2 regions of the Lysinibacillus sp. NPDC048646 genome follow, and region 1 is predicted to be linked to the other one. Evidence: predicted binding sites of a transcription regulator. Region 1 holds the regulator's gene; the other holds the start of a gene.
The links. Region 1 encodes LexA, which represses DNA repair genes until DNA is damaged. Its sites were predicted from a motif close to CGAACATATGTTCG; they were not measured.

Region 1 (10,223 bases):
TCCGAAAGTTTTTCCAGTAATGTTTGTCAATATGATGCGTTCCGGTGAAGCAACAGGGAATATTGATGAGACATTAGAACGCTTAGCAGGCACATTTGAAAAGCAATTTAAGATAAAGAAAAAAGTGCAATCTGCATTGACCTATCCTGCTATTTTGTCAGTGTTAACTATTGCTGTTGGTATGTTTTTAATGATTTTCATTGTGCCAACGTTTATGGCAACTTTTGAGGATATGGATTTGGAAATGCCCGTACTAACGGTCATTGTTGTCAGTATTTCAAATTGGTTAATAAAGTATTGGTATCTCGCAACTGCCATTGTCATTTTAGCGATGCTTACCTTTAGATTCTTTTATAAAAATAATAAGTTGTTTTATTACAATGTCAATTATACGCTCCTGCGTATGCCTGTATTTGGTGCTTTAATGCAGAAGAACGTCATTGCACGTATGACAAGAACCCTATCGGCTTTATTTAGTAGCTCTGTGCCAATTTTACAAGCACTAGGGATTGTAGAAAAAGTAGTAGGTAATCCGGTTATTGGCAAGGTAGTTTTAGAGGCCCGAGATAATCTTGAAAAAGGTGGAACATTATCTGAGCCTCTAGAAAAAAGCTGGCTATTCCCGCCATTAGTGACCCAAATGACTTCAATAGGTGAAAAAACAGGTTCCCTCGATTACATGCTAGAAAAGATAGCGGATTTTTATGAGGATGAGGTGGATCGCTCAGTCGATACATTAAAATCGCTGATAGAACCGTTGATGATACTTGTTTTAGCAGCTGTCGTAGGTGTGATAGTAGCGGCTATTTTCCTACCGATGTTTGCATTATACGAAAGTATGTAATCGCTAGATAAATTGAAAGGGGGTGGTATGGAAATCAGAGTATCGCAGTAATGGGTGTACGTGTTTTAGCACTAATTATAATAAAATTTTAAAGGAGGAACACCAATGTTCAAAAAAATCATGAACAAAAAAGTATTAAAAAATCAAAAAGGTTTAACGCTTATCGAGTTACTAGCAGTAATCGTTATCCTAGCAATCGTAGCTGCAATTGCTATTCCTGCGATTGGGAATATTATTGATAATAGTCGCGTCAAGGGAGCGAAAGCTGATGCGGCAAACATACTAAGTGCAGCAAATATATATTTTACAGATAACACTAATGAAACAACTTTTACTGACGAATCTACTAATGTAACAGAATATCTTACTAATAAAGGATCTATTAAAACATTTACGGTAGCAAAGTCAGGTATGACAATTACAGCAGAAGGTGAAGCAGGAGGAAAAGACTTTACTATTTCTGTGGGTAACTTAGATGCATTGAAAGTAGATCAAAAAGATTTAGAAGATGATACATTTAACTGGGGCAATTAACCCTCCCAACTCACTCAGAGGCGTAGCTTAGGCTACGCTTCTGGTTGGGAAATGGATGGTTATAATTCACATTCCACTATTGAAAAGGAGGCATCTTTACGCATGTTTAATAAGAAAAAAAATTCGCATGTGTCGATTGAAATAAAGGATTATGTAGTGCGTGCGATTGTGGCAAAAGGTGCTGATCCGGCAACATGGAAAGGCTATGAACAGCCCTTAGCGCAAGACATTGTTGAGGGTTCCATTATAATGGATGAAATGGCCATGTTTGATATTATGAAAAATAATGTTGCGAAATGGGCAGGCAAGAAGCAAAATGCGCGTATTTTCGTTCCGGATACTTCCGTTTTATTAAAAAGTTTTGAACACCCTCGTGATGTCGAATCTAAAAATCTGAAAGGCTATGTAGAGATGGAACTTGGGCAATCAATTCATTTACCGTTTCAAGAGCCGCTCATTGATGTCTATGACCCAACACCTGAGGATGGGCAGGCCATGTTATTTGCTGCTCCATCAGAAGAAGTGACTAAAACAGTTAGTCTATTATTAGATGCTTCTATAGAACCACAAGTAGCAGATATACGTGCATTGTGTAATATTCGTCTACTCGAGTATCTGCAATTATTACAGAATGATAGAACGTATTTAATAGCAGATTGGTCAATAAATGAATTGTCCATTAGTATTTTTTCGCTTGGACATCTTGAATTTTTGCGATATCAATCATTTGAAACGGATTTGACAAAGTGGCAGCCTGAGGAGATTGAGGAGTTTAATTATTCATTCAATTTAATTGGTGACAACAGCGACTATCAAATGATACTAACTGATCAGGTCCTTGAAATTGATCGTATTATGAATTTCTTTAAATTCTCTTTACATAAAGGTGAAAAGAGTGTAGATAATATCATTATTTTAGGTGATAATCCATTATTGACTATGATTGCAGAGTTGCTAGGTAATAATTTTACTACGCCGATTACAGTGTTAAATGATGCAATGATTGTAAAGTCCTTCCCTCAATTTTCGGAGAAGTTTGCTAGTTTAATTGGGCTTGCATTGAAGGGGGTTCACTAATGGTACCAGAAATTAACCTCTTGCCGAATCTAGAAAAGAAGAAGTCGGCACCAACAGTAGTATATGTATTATTGATTGTACTGATTGGTATCATATTAGGTTATATGATTTTCTCGTATTTCCAAGCGAAGGGTGACCTTACTAAATTAAGTGCACAAGAGGTGGAGCTCGCATCACAGCGTGACCAACTACAGATTGAGCTGGATGTCAAACGTAATACAAACAAGGGATCATTGGAACAATCTGTACAATTCGTAGATAATGTTTCATATCCTGTGTCACCATTAATCGATGAAACACAAGTATTATTGCCCGAGCAGACGTATCTAAGAAACTACGTATTTGGTGAGAAAGATATTGAAATTATTGCTGATTTTGAAACCATGTCAGCTATTTCAAGTTATCTAGATAAACTTACAGTCAGCTCATTTTTTAATGATATTCAGGTTGGTACTATTTCTAATTTTGATCTATCCATCGGGGATCAGGACGAAGAAAATTCAATGGATAAATTTAAGGAAATGCCGCGTTATTCGGTCACTATTACATTAGCAATTGACTATATCTATCTAGCTGGGGGTAGGGAATCATGACAAGTAATAAAAATTCAGCGATTCTTTTGCTAACAGCGTTAGTCGCTGCCATTTTATTTGCTCTTCATTACTATATATTAACGCCAAAGTTGGATCAAGTAGAGGCAAAGCAGAATGCTATTAGCTCGCTGCAACAAGAAGTTGCAACTATTCAGGAGCAAGTAGCAGTGCTTGAATCAGAACAGGTGCCACATGGTACGAGTGTTTTAGCTTTACGTAAAAAAGTGCCTCAAACTCGTGCCATTGAAGAAGTCATTCGACATATTGAAGAAATCGAAGCGGTGACAGGAACAAGGGTAGAATCTGTGGACTTTAATAATTATGATTCACTCGTTATAGACTCGACTATTTCAGATCCTAACTCACCTACTCCAGAGGAGCAAGTAGATACAGAGCAACCAGCAACTGAAACAGGAGAACAGTCAAATACTGAAAAAAGTGAGGAAGCAGAAAACCAATTGCCATCGTCTACGATTGCAAAAGAATCACTACCAGCAGAGTTAAAATTAGTGACCTTTAGTATTGATGTGGCGGCGATAGACGCTAAAGCAATGCTCGAATTTTTAAAAGAAATTGAAAAAATTGAACGCGTCATGAAGATAGATGCATTGGATTTCTCATTAACTGGTGAAGAAGAAAAATTTCAAGAGGATGCAGATTCAACTATTACAGCAACTGTTCAGGTAACAACGTTTTATTATGAAGGACAACAATAATTTGTAGGCGCGCATACTTCAAATGTATGGGCGTCTATTGGTTTAGGAGGCAAGAAAAATGGAAATGGCTTATACAGTGACAGTTTTTATCTTTGGGCTTGTTTTTGGTTCATTTTTTAATGTTGTGGGTCTACGTGTGCCTGTGAAAGAGTCGATTGTCAGTCCACCTTCGCACTGTACGAACTGCAACAGGCAACTAACGGCACTGGATTTAGTGCCGGTGCTGTCCTATGTCTGTTTAGGTGGCAAATGTCGTAGCTGTGGGCAAAAAATCTCATGGATTTATCCGCTCATGGAGCTTATCACGGGACTATTATTTGCATTTGCGTATGGGCGATTAGGTTTTAGCGTAGAATTTATTGTTGCGATTTTATTTATATCATTATTAGTGATACTTGTCGTTTCTGACCTGGCGTATATGCTTATACCTGATAAAGTACTGATTTTCTTTTTGCCATTGTTGATTATAGGGCGTGTGGTGTCGCCATTGACACCGTGGTGGGATAGTATTGTAGGTGCTGTAGTTGGTTTTGGCATATTATATTTGATCGCTGTGCTGTCACGTGGTGGCATGGGCGGTGGGGATATAAAATTATTCTTTTTAATTGGTCTTGTACTTGGCACGTTGGAGACACTGTTAACATTGTTTTTAGCTGCGACAATGGGCATGATAGTTGGCATCGTGGTGCTCCGACTGCGTCAGCAGGGGAGGAAAACGCCTATACCGTTTGGCCCATCGATTGCGCTTGCCGCCGTAGTTGTTTATTTTTTTGGAGATGCCATCATAGATTGGTATGTAGGATTTTGGTAGACGAAAAACCTTTTAGCTAGGGAGGCGATCGTGTGAAACCTGTTATAGGGATAACGGCATTTGCGGAGGATGATTTATCATCAAGATTAAATGTAGCGTATTGTAAAAGTATAATTGAAGCGGGGGGTATTCCACTGATTATCCCACTTGAGGTAGATAAGGATGTGGCGCAGATTTTATCGTTGACAGATGGCTTATTACTATCTGGTGGTTATGACGTGCATCCATTTCACTTTGGCGCAGAGCCATCTACAGGATTAGGACAGATTCAACCAGAAAGGGATACACTAGAACTCGCATTGATTAATGCGGCTTTAATAAGACAAATGCCGATCTTTGGCATTTGCCGAGGTATTCAAATGTTGAATATTGCTCTTGGCGGCACGCTCTATCAGGATATGGAAAGTGAATATCATAGTAGTAAGCTGTTAAAGCATATGCAGCAAGCAGCTCGAGGTGTTGCCACACACAATGTCAATATCGTTTCGGATAATTTATTAAAAACCATTGTGGAAGAAGATCGAATTGCGGTGAATTCAATGCATCACCAAGCGATTAATGTATTAGCGGAAAAATTAAATGTGGTAGCAAAATCGAGTGATGGTATTGTCGAAGCGGTAGTACATGACACTTTGCCGTTTTGTCTCGCAGTGCAGTGGCATCCTGAAGAACAGGCAATCGTAGGGGATGAGACAGCGAAGAAGCTGTTCACCGCTTTTATCAAAGCGAGTTTGAAATACAAAAGAGAAGCATAGTTGTATGCTTCTCTTTTTTGATGAATCCATATTGTGAATCTATTATTAATGAACTCGGCGGTATAAGCCTACAACTTGTCCTAAAATCGTTACTTGGTCAACAATAATTGGCTCCATTGTCGCATTTTCTGGTTGTAATCGGAAATGTGTTTTTTCCTTGAAGAAACGTTTAACGGTTGCTTCGTCCTCTTCTGTCATGGCAACGACAATATCACCATTATCGGCAGTAGACTTTTGTTTTACGATTACTAAATCCCCGTCAAAAATGCCTGCTTCAATCATTGATTCCCCCATGATTTCTAACATAAATAGCTGATCTTCGCTTGTGCCATAAGTATCTGGTAAAGGGAAATATTCATCGATATTTTCAATTGCCGTAATTGGTGATCCAGCTGTTACTTTCCCTACAAGTGGTACATGAATGACGCTTTGTTTTTGAATGGAATCCTCGGGCTCTAAAATTTCAATGGCACGAGGTTTTGTTGGATCTCGACGGATGAAGCCTTTTTGCTCTAAACGAGCTAAATGTCCATGAACTGTTGAGCTAGAAGCAAGTCCAACCGCTTCACCGATTTCTCGTACAGATGGTGGATAACCTTTTGCGCGCACTTCTTCTTTGATAAATGCTAATATGTCCTCTTGTCTTTTAGAAACTTTTTTCATGATTGCTCACCTCTTTTTATCTTTTGTTCTTCTTACTAGATAGTATAGCAGAATGCGAACACTTATGCAAACATAGGTTCGAAAAGTGTTTGACAAAAACGTTTGTTCGTTTTAAAATCAGAACATACATTCCGAACAAACATTCTAAAAAGGGGTTATAATCATGAGCTGGATAAAGAAAAATACACATATTTCAATTTTAATCGGGGCTTGTTTACTATTTGCGGGGTACCTTTTTGTAACAGACCCTGGAGATATTACATATACAGAAATTCCTATAGAACATGGCGATAGCTTATGGTCGTTAGCAGAACAATACCGTGGTAAAATGGGAACAGATGACTGGATAAAGCTTGTAAAAGTAGAAAATGAATTAAAGAACGTCAATATCGTAGCAGGCAAATCATTGGTCATACCAGTAGTGGGGGAGAACGCCAGGCCCACAAATTCAATTGAAATTGCGAGAAATGAAAAATGATGAATAATCACCAATCGGCTGTTGTTTATTGCCGCGTAAGTACAGAAAAAGAGACGCAAAGTTCCTCTCTTGAGCGCCAAGAGGAAGAATTAGTGCACTATGCTCATCAGCAAGGCTATGATGTTAAGGGTGTTTTTACGGATAAACATAGCGGCTATGATGTTGAGCGAGAGGGACTGCTTGAAATGCTAGATTTCATAAAAGAACAAGAGATTCAAGCATTATTTGTTCAGGATGAGACACGTTTAGGACGTGGTAATGCACGAATGGCGGTGCTGCATTTGTTGCAAAAAACAGAAACAGACGTTTTTTCCATGCGTGATGCAGGGCCTGTTCAGCTGAATGAGATGGACACGATGCTCCTTGAAATTTTAGCGATTGTCGAGGAGTACCAGCGTAAAATTCATAATGCGAAGATTCGCAGAGGCATGCGTCGTGCAGTAGAAAATGGCTATCGGCCCGAAGAAAATCTGTCCAATCGTGGGAATCCTAATGGGCAGGAACGCAAAGAAGTACCTGTAGAAGAAATCGTGCTACTTCGTAATCGTGGCTTCACCTTTGAGGAAATTGCCGTGTCACTAAGAGGACTTGGTTTTGACATTAGTAAGGCGACGGTACATCGAAGATATAAGGAGCATCAAGAAAGATTAGCGGGCAAATAATTTGCACCGCTAATCTTTTTTGTTTTACAAGGAAGGTATTATGTCCATTCTTCCGCTAAAACAGCGTAATAATATTCATCCCACCACTCATCGAGGAGGTGGACTATTTCCAATAGAGCGTTTGAAATAATTTAAGAAAGGGGGGCTGTCAGGAATTGCTTTTAAGCCATCTAAATAAATAACCAGGTGCTCATTTTCAAGTGAGTACCTGGTCTTTTTATGTTTAGTATTCTCTTACTTCAAATGAAGCAATCTTATCATGTACGATATATTCAGTTACCTTTTTATAAGGGGAGATAGTTTTAGAAAATTTGAATGTTGAAGTTCCTTGTGCACTATCAAACCAATTCAAATAGTCATTTAATACTTTATTAGTAACGTCATACTCTTTTGTTATACCGTTTACTAAAGTAATGCTTAAAATGGCACTTGAAAATTCATTGATTGGTGTCTTAACAATCACTGTACTAGTGGCAGCAATATCTGTGTTTTCTATCTTTGCAGTAATTATTGCCTCGCCTTCGCGAATAGCGGTTACATTACCATTCTGATCTACAGTGGCAATTGAATCATCACTAGAGGACCATACTACTTTTGAAGTATCTGGAATTACTGTGGCTATTAACTTATCTTGACTACCTTCTAAAAGTTCTAATGCATTCTTGTCTAATGTGATCGATTCAGTATTAGGCTCTGAAGGAGTTGAAATCTTTTCCATCATTTGCAGTTCACATATTCCGGATCTGACAGTACCAGTTGCACCGTTAGCTAGGGTGATATTAACTCTGTATTTGTTATAATAATTAGTATTTTCAAAAGTAAAACTTTGTTTTGGGTTCGTCTTCCAATCTTCTTTTGTAACATTACTTTGGGAATCTAAGACTATCCACTGAGATCCATCCCACGCTTCAAACGTCCATGTGTTCGGGAATAAAGTTGGCCATTGCCCACTATTATACATTACATATTTACTGATGGCTTTTGGAGTTGTAAATTCGTAAGCTAACCATCCTGTTTCTTTGGTAGTCCCCCAAGCATTGTATGTACTACCATTTTGATAGTTTAGCACACCATCAAATGCTTTCCAACTAGGTGTTCCACTATAGTTACTTGAAGATGAAGCTTTGCCAAACTCTGATACATCTGAGGTCATTTTGGGTATTACATTTTCTGAATACCCATCTTCAGCCTGTGCATTTTCAACACTATAACTAACTAGTACTATCAGTATTAATGCTAGATAAATAAAACTCTTATTAAATAAATTTTTCACTTATGTATCCTCCTTTTAACTTGTTAAAGGTGATTTCTTTAAATAACCTATAAATATAACTTTAACCATTAAAATATTTATTTACCATAATAAAAATCGTTTATTTTTGACAATAAAAAGCCACTACCTTGAGTGACCTATTTTTGATTTAAAGCTGGATGTTCCTTATAATTATTAACTACATCTGGGAAGTTTTCTGTTAAGAATTTATCCCAATTTATTTTATCTAGTGTTGATTTATCAATACTAAATTTCATTACTTCTGCATCTTTTTCGTTACCAAATTTATCAACGAGTGGAAGTTGCCAATTAAAGTTAACTTGTTTAATGTTATTAGTTTTCGAAAGTGGTTCTAGTATTTTAATCGAATCCATCCACATGTTACGCTTAGTCATATCAACTGTAAAATTTTCTGAAGCATTTAATGTTATATTTAAATTACTGTCTGTTGCTTCTATTTTTTCGATTACCTTTTTCTTCATATTATTATTTTTGCCTAGTTTATCAGTAATAATTTTTTCTACTTCGTCTGTTGAAACTCTACTTTTTATTTGAGATATATTTTCCTCAATTTTTTCTTTCTCTTCTTTAGTAAATTCCTCTTTCTTTGTAATTAAGCCGCGTTCCATAATAATATCAACTTTTCCATCATTGAAAATAATAGTCATAGATGAATCTTTATCTACACCACTTTCACCGTCAAAATCTAGTGAAACTAACTTTTCATCAAATTGATTTTTCTTTTCATTTTTCGCTTTGCCACCGAGGATTTTTTTTACTTGATCATAACTCATACCTTTTTCAATTTGTTTAAATTCATCAGGTGTAACGGTAGCTACATTTTTCATATTCTTTTCGGTGTTATCTTCTGGTGTTTCTTCTTTAGGTTTTGCTGCTGTTCCTACTTTTTCTTTATCCTTAGAGTTGTTAGTTGATTCTGTACTGTTGGTAGGTACTATTATAAACCCAATAATAAAGGCAACTATCGAGATACCTAACACAAAACCGCCTTTCATTTTCTTCTTTTTAATTAGTCCAATTACTAATAAAACAAGACCTACAATAACTCCAAACATACCTAAAAATACTAATAAATAACCCATATTAAACCTCTCCTCCTTCTATATAACTATAAAGGAAATGATATGCAGTTGTACATGCGAAAAAACAGACAACCGTAATTAGTAATTTGTTTTAAACCTTCGTACCATCTTTCAATTTGAAATTAATCTCCAGTTCAGCATCCAAAGCTTCCGCAATTTTTGTTAAATCAGCCACTGAATACGTTTCGTTATTATGTATTTAACAAACAAATTATCGAAGTATTAACAGATAAAGATGAAATGCATAAGGCTTTATTGGCTGCACAGGTTCATAGTGCAACTGACTTTACAAAAGCTAAGAACGTACTATTTAAAATTGCTATGGGATTAAAGGAGGTGTGCCTACGGTAGCTAGTACATTAAGAGCGGTATTTCTAAGTGCATAGTAAGGCTATTGAGTGTTTGGATAAGAAGCCAACCAATTCATTATCTATAACAATAAATTAGCGCATGATTCAATCAACTTTTTTAAATCATGCACTTATTTATTGTTCATTTAATATTGGTTGTTTCAGTATGAGTAGGGTCGCTAGATAATTAATAGATAGAAGAAGCCATTTTTTAAGCTATAGTGATTCCTGCACTTGCGTTACCTGTTATGAAATTGTTTAGGGGGGCAGTTCCTGTTGCAGAGGCTGAGATCACCATTAATAAAAGATCATCATCTGCCACTTGTACTGGTGGTGTAATAGTTTTACGACCCCTAGTCAAGGT
Region 2 (10,223 bases), on a different contig from region 1:
CAAACTTACCCGTTATTATTTACACAATTTACTGGAAGAAATTCAACACTGCTGGTGCTGTTACAGCAATGTTAACAGGTTTAATTTCAGCTTTAGTTTTAGTAGCAGTATCTCCTAACATATGGAACCCTGTTGAAGGTAAAGCAATTTTCGTTGGTGATCCGTTAATCATGTTAACGAACCCAGCCCTCATTTCTGTACCTCTTGGATTCTTAGGTGGATTCATTGGAACGTTACTTTCTAAAGAATCTGACGATGCGAAATACCGTGAAGTTGATGTTAAAGCCAACACAGGTATTTCTGTACAAGACGCATCACATTAATATTATGACAGTAACCTCGTAGGCTTTAGCTTACGAGGTTTTACTTTTTCTCCCCTATTCGTGTACTATTAAGGTAAATTCCGTGTGGAGGTAGATTTTCATGACACAATCTGGCGCTAAAAAGAAACGTATGCATGTTAAACGTACAAAAGGTAAAGATGTAGAGAAAGATCGTCAGTCTTCCCCATTCAGTACGCATGAACGTGTTACTAAAACGAAACGGGAATCCATCGACCGTAATTTTACAAAGTATAAAAAGCAACAGCATGTAGACGAGTAGTCGTTCTAAACGCTGTTGCTTTTTCGTATTCATTTCTTTATAAACTATAAAACGCTTCCGTATTTTGCGTAACAATATTTGCCGCTTCCTGAATGGGTAAACCCTTTAATGTTGCAATGACCTCTATCGTTCGGTGCATCATTTGTGGTGTTGTACGTTTATTTGTAAAAGGACCTTCAAATGGCCACGGTCCATCTGTTTCAACCATCATGAGTTCTATTGGGTACAGTTTGATTAGTTGTTGAATTTCCGTTTCATACGTACAATCTGGTGTAATGGAAATAAAATAACCGTTATGTATCATTCGCTGAACGACCTTTTCATTCCCTTTGAACCAGTGGAAATGCGCTTTAGTTATGCCATGCTTCTCAAGCAGATCACATGCAATCGAAGCATCTTCATACACAGCATGTAACACAATCGGCTTTTTTAGTTCTTTTGCTAGAACGATAAATCTTTCTAATAAGGAAATATAAGGTGTATAATCAATGACATTTTCTTGCTTTAAATAATAAGGTAGTCCTACCTCACCGACTGCCACCATTTTATCAGCATGTAAACGTAACCAATGGAAAAGAGCCTCTTCCTCTTCAGAACTAGGTAAAGCTTGTTCAGGATGAAAGCCATAAGCAGCTTTAACTTTAGAATAGGTCCGCGACAAGGTGAATGTATTTTTACAAGATTCTAAGTCTGTACTAACAGCAATCACATGCTTAGCTTCTTCCAGTAATAACGGAATTTCATGTTCCTGATACTGATCTAAATGAATATGCGCATCAATCAACATAAGCATCGTCCTTTTCTTCTTTTAAATAGTTAAATAGCTGTTGTTTTAACGCATGAAAACTTTCTGTATGTCGAATCTCCCCTGAACGGGGTCTAGCAAATGGCACGATAATTTCTTTTTTGATAGTCGCTGGGCGCTTCGTTAAAACGACTATACGATCTGCTAAAAATAGCGCCTCTTCGATATTATGCGTGACAAACAAAATCGACTTACGATGTTTCTCCCATATGGATAACAGCCATGCCTGCATTTCCAGTCTCGTAAACTCATCAAGTGCTGAGAATGGCTCATCTAAGCATAAAATAGGTTTATCACTAACGATTGCCCGAATAAATGATACACGCTGCTGCATGCCTCCAGAGAGCGCATTGGGATAGGCATTTTCAAATGATGCGAGCCCTACCTTTTCAAGCCATGCCCTTGCTTGCTCGATATTTGGTTTTTGCTGTAGTTCCTCAACAATCGTGACATTCTCTAAGATTGTACGCCAAGGAAGTAAACATGGTTGCTGTGGCATATAGCCGATGATCCCTCTTTTTAGCTGAATGTCTTCGCCGTTTAACAAGATAGCTCCCTCGTCTAAGGCGGAAATACCTCCAATCAATTGAAATAGTGTGCTTTTTCCACTACCAGATGGGCCGATAATTGCAACAAATTCTCCTGCCTTTACTTCAAAGGATAGATTTTTGATCACTTGCAGCGAGCCAAAGGATTTATCAATGTTTTGAATGTTCAGCATGTAGTCCTCTCCCTTTTACGACAAGCTTTTCGATGATACGTATAACACTAAATAACAATAAGCTTAATAAAATGATGGCAAAAATGGCCACAAAAACACGGTCCGTCCGAAATGAGGATTGTGCAAGTGTCATATAGACGCCGATGCCCTTTTTAGCACCTAACCACTCTGCAATCACGGCACCCATAACACTATACGTCGCTGCAATCTTTATACCTGAAAAAATAGAAGGATAGGCATATGGCCATTCAAGTTTCCAAAATGTTTGCGCTTTCGTTGCACCGACCATCTCAAAATAATGTTTTAATTCAGATGAAGTTTGACGAAAACCGTCCATAGCTGCAATCACAATGGGAAAGAAGCAAACCAGACAAATAATAATCAGTTTAGGTAATAAACCAAAGCCAAACCAGATAATTAACAGTGGTGCTAGTACAAGCACAGGTACGTTTTGCGACACAATTAGAATCGGATACAATAATTCTCGAATCATAGCCGAACGATGTAACAATACAGCAACACTTAACCCAAACATTATCCCAATAGCAAGACCCAAAAGTGCCAACTGTACACTGGCAAAGACATGTGGTAAAAATGCTTTATAGGATTGAATAGCTTCTATTACAATAGCACTCGGTGCTGGTAATAGCCATTGGGGGATTTGTGCGAATTGAACAATTAGTTCCCATACGAATAAGAGGAAGACGATAAAAATAATCGTCCTCCCTTTCTTTATGACCTGTCTCATCCTCGATATTTCTCCGTTAACGTCCCCATCGTAATACCTGTTGGTTGATATAAAATTTTCACTTGGGTTATGACGTTTATAGCACCAAGCGCAATCATCTTTTTATTCATGTCTTCTATAATTTGTAGCAAACTAGATAGCTCGCCTTCCATTGTCGTTTCCAGTGGATGTACCTCATATTTCACTCCAGAAGCATCAATCACAGCAATAGCCGCGTCAACAAAAGGAATAACGTCCTCATATTTTTCAGTTTTCGGTATGATTTGAACACTTATTAATGAATTTGCCATTTACTTTGCCTCCTTAGCAGGTAAAAAATCGTTGGTAAATGCCTTTTCTGGATTGAATTCACCTTCTAAAACTTTATTACTGGTCATCCAATCAGCGTAATTTTTCCATACTGCTAATTTTTGTTCGCCCCATTGTGTGGCATCATCCTGATACTTGTCAGCTAGCCATTCCTGACTTTTATGTACAAGTTCTTTATCTAAATCAGGTGCCGCTTCTAGTAGAATGTCAGCCGCTTCTTTCGGTTGATTGATGGCATATTCATAGCCCTTTGCAACTGCCGCAACAAATGCTTTAACAGTATCAGGATTCTCTGAAATCATTTTTTCATTTGTTGCAAGTACGGGTGTATAGTAGTCAAGCTGTTCACTATAGTCTGTTAAATACATCATGTTTAGTTTTTCCCCACGTAATTCAGCTTCGATACCTGTCCATGCATAGTATATCCATGCAAAATCAATATCTTTCTGCATCATTGTGAAGAAATCTAAATCACCGGCATTCACAATATCCAACTGATTGACATCTGCATTCTCTGTTTGCATTAATGATTGCAGTACAGCCTGTTCAAGTGGAGCACCCCAACCGCCATATGTTTTTCCTTCAAAATCCTTCGGTGATGTTATACCATTTGCTGCAAGAGACGCAAAACCAGATGTATTATGCTGAATAACGGCTGCAATAGATACTAACGGTACATCCTGCACACGTGCCTGTGTAATTGACTCTTGGTAGCTGACACCAAACTCAGCCTTACCAGATGCCACAAGCTGATCGGCTCCTGCATCGCCAGGTAATAGAATGTCTACATCTAAACCCTGTTCCTCAAAATAGCCAAGCTTATTCGCCGCATAAAGCCCTGTGTGATTTGTATTGGGTGTCCAGTCCAGTACGACTGATACTTTTTTTAATGAATTCGACTCTTTTTTGTCCTCTTTGTCGCTACAGCCGACTAATGTTAAAAGCGCTGCAACAAGGATGAATAACCATTTCTTCATGCTGAATCCTCCCAGTAAGTAATATGAAAGTGTTCATGTTTGAATGTTTTAACCATCCGAAAAAGGTATCGCTCGTTTTCACTTGAAAAGAGCTATGCATTTCGAAAGAAAGTAAGTGCGTGTACCAACACGTTCATCCGTGGTAATGAGTCAACTCAGAGGTGTGCTACATTACCAAGACATAAAAAAACGCCCAGGAGTCATCCCAGACGTTTGAAATCGGTATCAAAAAATAACGTACTCTTTTTGAATAGATGTTCCCTACGCTGGTACGAGCCAAATCAGGTTCAAAGGGTCAGCGTCTTAACGGACACAATCTCAGCTGGCAACTACCAGCCCCCCTACATTCTTAACATATGAACTTTTCGAGGACTATTATACCCATATCTCTATGAAAATGACAAGGCTCTATTTACATACGTAGCGAATAGATAACAATGAAATCAAAAAAAGCCCAGTTCTCGGTAAGAACATGGGCCACATTGTTTATCTCGTATTATTTTTCATTTTTAGCCTTTAAAACATGTGCAATCGCACCGTCAGTAGCTATATCCACTTTAAAGGAGCCGTTCGAATGACGATCAGAACGGGTTAACCCTTTCACATCAATCACTTCTTGAACACCCTTTACAGTTTCCACAACAATTTTTTCATCATCAGTCGCTCGAATAACTGAGACGATACGATGAGGATGTGCTTTTAACTCTGTTAATACTTTTAGACCTCGTTTTGCACGGCTTGCCATTTCTACCTCAGCGACATTCATTTTCTTCGCTGCCCCACGCTGTGTCACAATCACAACATATTCTGTGTCACTTGGCTGTAAGATTGTTACACCAACTAATACTTCGCCTTCTTTAAGCGTTATTCCTTTTACCCCTCCAGTTTTCACACCAGTAACAGGCAATTCTTCAATTGGGAAGCGGATCGCATAGGCTGTATCTGTTATTAATAATAATTCCGCGTCGTCTGTAACAATATCCGCAAAAATCATTTCATCGCCAGACTTCACATTCATCGTTTTAATTGGCTTAGAATAACGAGTTACCGCATAATCTGTTAACGGTGATCGCTTAATTTGACCATCTTTAGTCGCTGTTAAAATATAGGTATTAGGCTGTTCAAATGTTTCGAAGCCATAGACCGCAATAATGGATTCATCTTCATTAGTCGGCACAATACTTGAAATATGCTGACCAAGGTCTTTCCAACGAATATCGGGTAATTCATGCACCGGTTGATAAATATAGTTGCCACGATTTGTGAAAAGTAACACATGATGCTGCGTATTTAAATTTCCCTCATACAGTAAATAATCGGAATCCTTCATGGCGAAATCTTGACCATTGGAGGCCGCATGAGAACGTGTTGATGTACGCTTAATATAGCCATCTTTTGTTACTGTCACCACTACTTCTTCACTTGGTACAAGGACGTCTAATGTGATTTTAATTTCTTCAATGTCACGTTCTATTTTTGAACGACGTGGTTCTGTAAAGCGCTTTTTAATATCGAGTAATTCCTGTTTTATGACACGCACTAGCTTTGCTTCACTATTAAGAATACCTTCAAGCTTGGCAATCAGTGTATTTAATTCATCCTGTTCATGGCGAAGTTCTGTTATATCTGTATTGGTTAAACGGTATAATTGTAAGCTTACTATTGCCTCTGATTGCACTTCAGTAAAGTCAAACTTCACTTGTAAATTTGTTTTAGCGTCGCGTTTATCATTAGATGATCGAATTGTCGCAATTACTTCATCTAAAATTGATAGCGCTTTAATAAGCCCTTCCACAATGTGAGAACGCTCCTTCGCTTTTTGTAAATCATAGATAGATCGATTTGTCACAACTTCCTTTTGATGCGCAATATAAGCATCAAGCAACAAAGGTAATGTCATCATTGTCGGACGTCGATTATGAATGGCAATCATATTAAAATTATAAGCTACTTGCAAATCAGTTGTTTTAAATAAGTAATGTAAAATACCTTGTCCTGGAATATCTTTTTTTAATTCGATGACAACTCGTAAGCCCGTACGATCAGATTCGTCACGTATTTCTGCAATCCCTTCGAGACGTTTATCGACACGTTGTTCATCTATTTTCTTCACAAGGTTCGCTTTATTGACATCATATGGCAATTCGGTAATAACGATTTGCTCTTTACCCCCTTTTAAAGGTTCAATGACTGCCAGAGCACGTACGATAATTTTGCCACGCCCGGTTTCATAAGCTTTTTTTATACCATCTACACCTTGTATGATCCCACCAGTTGGGAAATCGGGCCCATTTATGACCGTCATGAGCTCATCAACAGTTGATTTTGGGTGATCTAAACGCATTAAAACCGCATCGAGGACCTCGTCAAGAGCGTGTGGTGGAATATCTGTAGCATAACCAGCAGAAATCCCTGTAGAACCATTGACAAGCAGATTTGGAAAGCGTGCAGGTAACACCGTCGGTTCCATATCCTGGTCATCAAAGTTTGGCACAAATTCTACCGTTTTTTTGCCAATATCCCGTAACATTTCAGCTGCAATCGCAGAAAGTCTGGCTTCTGTATAACGCATCGCTGCAGGTGGATCTCCATCAACCGAGCCGTTATTACCATGCATTTCTATCAGCATATGACGAGCTTTCCAATCCTGACTCATCCGTACCATTGCTTCATATACAGAGCTATCACCATGCGGGTGGTAGTTACCGATAACATTCCCGACTGTTTTAGCCGACTTCCGGAACGGTTTCTCATTTGTATTCCCTTCCGTATACATGGCGAATAGAATCCGTCTTTGTACAGGTTTTAGACCGTCACGTGCATCAGGCAACGCGCGGTCTTGGATAATATATTTACTATAGCGACCAAAGCGGTCACCCATTACTTCTTCTAACGGTAAATCTTGAAACTTTTCCGTACTACTCATGCTTGGTCCTCCTCTTGTTGGATGAATTCATTGTCTAAAATATTCGAATCATCCTCCATACCGAAGTCTACATTTGCTTCGATCCATTTACGACGTGGTTCTACCTTGTCGCCCATTAATGTTGTCACACGTCGCTCGGCACGTGCTCCATCCTCGATCGTTACACGAATTAACGTACGTGTTTCAGGATTCATGGTTGTATCCCACAATTGGTCGGCATTCATCTCACCAAGACCTTTGTAGCGTTGAAGAATATAGCCCTTACCTACTTTTTTGATGGCACTTTGCAAGTCGTTTTCTGTCCATGCATATTCAAGTACCTCTTTTTTACCTGCACCTCTCGATACTTTATAAAGAGGTGGTAGCGCGATGAAGACTTTCCCTGCTTCAATTAGTGGTCGCATATAACGATAGAAGAACGTTAATAGCAATACTTGGATATGAGCACCGTCTGTATCAGCATCGGTCATAATCACCACTTTATCGTAGGCCGCATCCTCGACGGAGAAATCAGTGCCAACGCCAGCGCCAATCGCATGAATAATGGTTGAAATTTCTTCGTTTTTCATAATATCCTGAAGCTTTGCCTTTTCCGTGTTAATCACTTTACCACGTAAGGGTAAAATCGCCTGGAATGTACGATCTCGACCTTGTTTAGCTGAACCACCAGCAGAATCACCTTCGACTAAATACAATTCGTTTTTAGCAGCGTTACGTGACTGCGCAGGCGTTAGCTTCCCTGACAGTATGGTACTAGCTTTTTTATTTTTCTTGCCGTTACGTGCATCTTCTCGGGCTTTACGCGCCGCTTCACGTACTTGTTGAGCACGGATAGCTTTACGTACTAGTGAGGCAGATAGCTCTGCATTTTCTTCAAGAACATATAAAATCTGCTCAGAAACGACAGCATCAACCGCGGATCGAGCTTCACTTGTACCCAGCTTCCCTTTTGTTTGTCCTTCGAATTGCAGTAAATGCTCAGGAATACGGACTGATATAATCGCAGCTAACCCTTCGCGAATATCCGTTCCTTCAAGATTTTTATCTTTATCTTTCAGTAAGCCTATTTTACGTGCATATTCGTTAAAAACGCGTGTCAAAGCAGCTTTTGCACCTGTTTCATGTGTTCCGCCATCACGTGTACGTACGTTGTTCACGAACGATAATATTGTTTCTGAATATCCGTCATTGTATTGGAAGGCAAACTCTACTTCAATATCATCTTGTATCCCTTCCACATACTTTACGGGATGAAGTACATCTTTTTCCTCATTCAAATACGCAACGAAAGCTTCAATGCCGTTCTCATAAAAGAAAACATCACTTTTACCTTCCTCGCGTTCATCGATTAATTCAATTTTTAATCCTTTTAATAAAAATGCAGACTCACGTAAACGTTCTGCAAGTGTATCATAGTTGTATTTTGTGACTGAGAATATTGTGTCATCTGGTAGGAAATGTACGAGTGTGCCTGTTTGTTTTGTTTGACCAATGTCTACAAGCGTTGTAGCAGGATGTCCACCATGTTCAAAACGTTGTTGATATTTTTTACCATCTCTATGAATGGTTACTTCTAAAAAAGTGGACAAGGCATTTACAACAGATGAACCTACACCATGTAAACCACCACTCGTTTTATAGCCGCCTTGTCCGAATTTACCACCAGCATGCAGCACGGTAAAAATTATTTCTGGAGTAGGCTTTCCCATTTTATGCATACCTGTTGGCATTCCACGTCCAAAATCTCGAACACTTAAGCTTTGATCTTTGTGAATTGTGACAATGATATGAGAACCAAAGCCAGCGAGTGCTTCATCCACCGCATTATCCACGATTTCATAAACAAGGTGATGAAGTCCTCGGCCGTCTGTAGAACCGATATACATGCCGGGTCGTTTTCGTACCGCTTCTAATCCTTCTAATACTTGAATGGCGTCATCATTATAGACGCTAGGTGACTGTTTATTCGCCAAAAGATTCCCCTCCAAAAAACAAACGCATGTTCTGATTACGTTCTCTTCCTAATAATAATAGCATTTCCTGTCAATAGCTAGTAACAGACACAAATAAATTTATTTTTATATTTTAGCCTCGCATGGAAATTAAAGATAGACTTCTATTCTACCAAAGGAATGTGTGATTGACAAAATTGCCATTTTACCTATATTTTAAGAATGAGCAAATTTCTTTTATATAGATTGAGCCAAAATAACTTACTCTTATTATACCTCAAGCACATGCTGAACTTTTGAAATCATAAAGATATATTTCCCTTTTGTTATTGAATTCAAGGCTCGTGATGAAATCTCCTTCATAACATTGTAGAATAGTGTGAAAAAGTGTAAAATACTTGTTACAAACTATTAGTACCAAGTGATGTATTTTGGATGAAAGGAGTCCACCTATGCTAAATGGACTTATTATTTTATGTGCCTATCTCATTGGCTCTATACCTTCTGGGTTATGGGTTGGCAAAATTTTTTATAAAACAGATATCCGTGAACATGGTAGCGGTAACTTAGGTGCTACCAATACTTTCCGTATTTTAGGAAAAAAAGCCGGTCTAGTCGTCACAATAATGGATGTTTTAAAAGGAACAGCGGCCGTATTATTAGTGACACTACCTGTGTTTTCTGACGTGTCAATTCACTCATTAATACTTGGCATTGTAGCAGTTATGGGTCACATGTTCCCTATCTTTGCAAGTTTCCGTGGAGGAAAAGCCGTTGCTACCTCTGCAGGCGTATTACTTGGTTATTCTTGGCCACTCTTTATCTTACTATTCATTACATTCTTTTTAACGTTAAAGTTAACGAAGATCGTGAGCTTAACATCGATGATTGCCGCTCTCGTAGCACTTATTTATTCAATCGCCTATTATTTCGTTACAGGTGATTTTGCGTTAAGTATTTTAGTAGCGTTTTTATTTAGCTTTATCGTTTATCGCCACCGAGCAAATATTTCTCGTATCAAAAATGGTACTGAACCGAAAGTGAAATGGCTCTAACGAAGAAAGGGGTACAGCATGAATATCACATTAACAGACGATGCTCTACAATGGTTTAAACGTGAGATGGAAGTTGAAACAGGTGATACAATTCGTTTTTACGCAAGATATGGTGGTTCAAGCCCAT

Region 2: a site for LexA is predicted at 9,082-9,095, ahead of parE (DNA topoisomerase IV subunit B). Genes of this name have one in related genera too.

Annotation. Positions count from the first base shown of each region.
Region 1 covers NZ_JBNNLZ010000016.1:35,130-45,352, forward strand. The annotation lists gene ACQKII_RS16320 (type II secretion system F family protein) at 1-844, shown strand, start outside; gene ACQKII_RS16325 (prepilin-type N-terminal cleavage/methylation domain-containing protein) at 950-1,378, shown strand; gene pilM (type IV pilus biogenesis protein PilM) at 1,481-2,455, shown strand; gene ACQKII_RS16335 (PilN domain-containing protein) at 2,455-3,048, shown strand; gene ACQKII_RS16340 (potassium transporter) at 3,045-3,764, shown strand; gene ACQKII_RS16345 (prepilin peptidase) at 3,823-4,575, shown strand; gene ACQKII_RS16350 (gamma-glutamyl-gamma-aminobutyrate hydrolase family protein) at 4,608-5,330, shown strand; gene lexA (transcriptional repressor LexA) at 5,376-5,993, opposite strand; gene yneA (cell division suppressor protein YneA) at 6,157-6,471, shown strand; gene ACQKII_RS16365 (YneB family resolvase-like protein) at 6,468-7,133, shown strand; gene ACQKII_RS16370 (Ig-like domain-containing protein) at 7,357-8,406, opposite strand; gene ACQKII_RS16375 (hypothetical protein) at 8,544-9,509, opposite strand; gene ACQKII_RS16380 (exosporium glycoprotein BclB-related protein) at 10,071-10,223, opposite strand, start outside.
Region 2 covers NZ_JBNNLZ010000025.1:43,428-53,650, reverse strand. The annotation lists gene ACQKII_RS20320 (solute symporter family protein) at 1-323, shown strand, start outside; gene ACQKII_RS20315 (hypothetical protein) at 424-603, shown strand; gene ACQKII_RS20310 (TatD family hydrolase) at 641-1,390, opposite strand; gene ACQKII_RS20305 (ABC transporter ATP-binding protein) at 1,380-2,129, opposite strand; gene ACQKII_RS20300 (ABC transporter permease) at 2,107-2,877, opposite strand; gene ACQKII_RS20295 (thiamine-binding protein) at 2,874-3,167, opposite strand; gene ACQKII_RS20290 (ABC transporter substrate-binding protein) at 3,168-4,163, opposite strand; TPP riboswitch at 4,405-4,516, opposite strand; gene parC (DNA topoisomerase IV subunit A) at 4,660-7,089, opposite strand; gene parE (DNA topoisomerase IV subunit B) at 7,086-9,062, opposite strand; gene plsY (glycerol-3-phosphate 1-O-acyltransferase PlsY) at 9,494-10,096, shown strand; gene ACQKII_RS20270 (HesB/YadR/YfhF family protein) at 10,115-10,223, shown strand, end outside.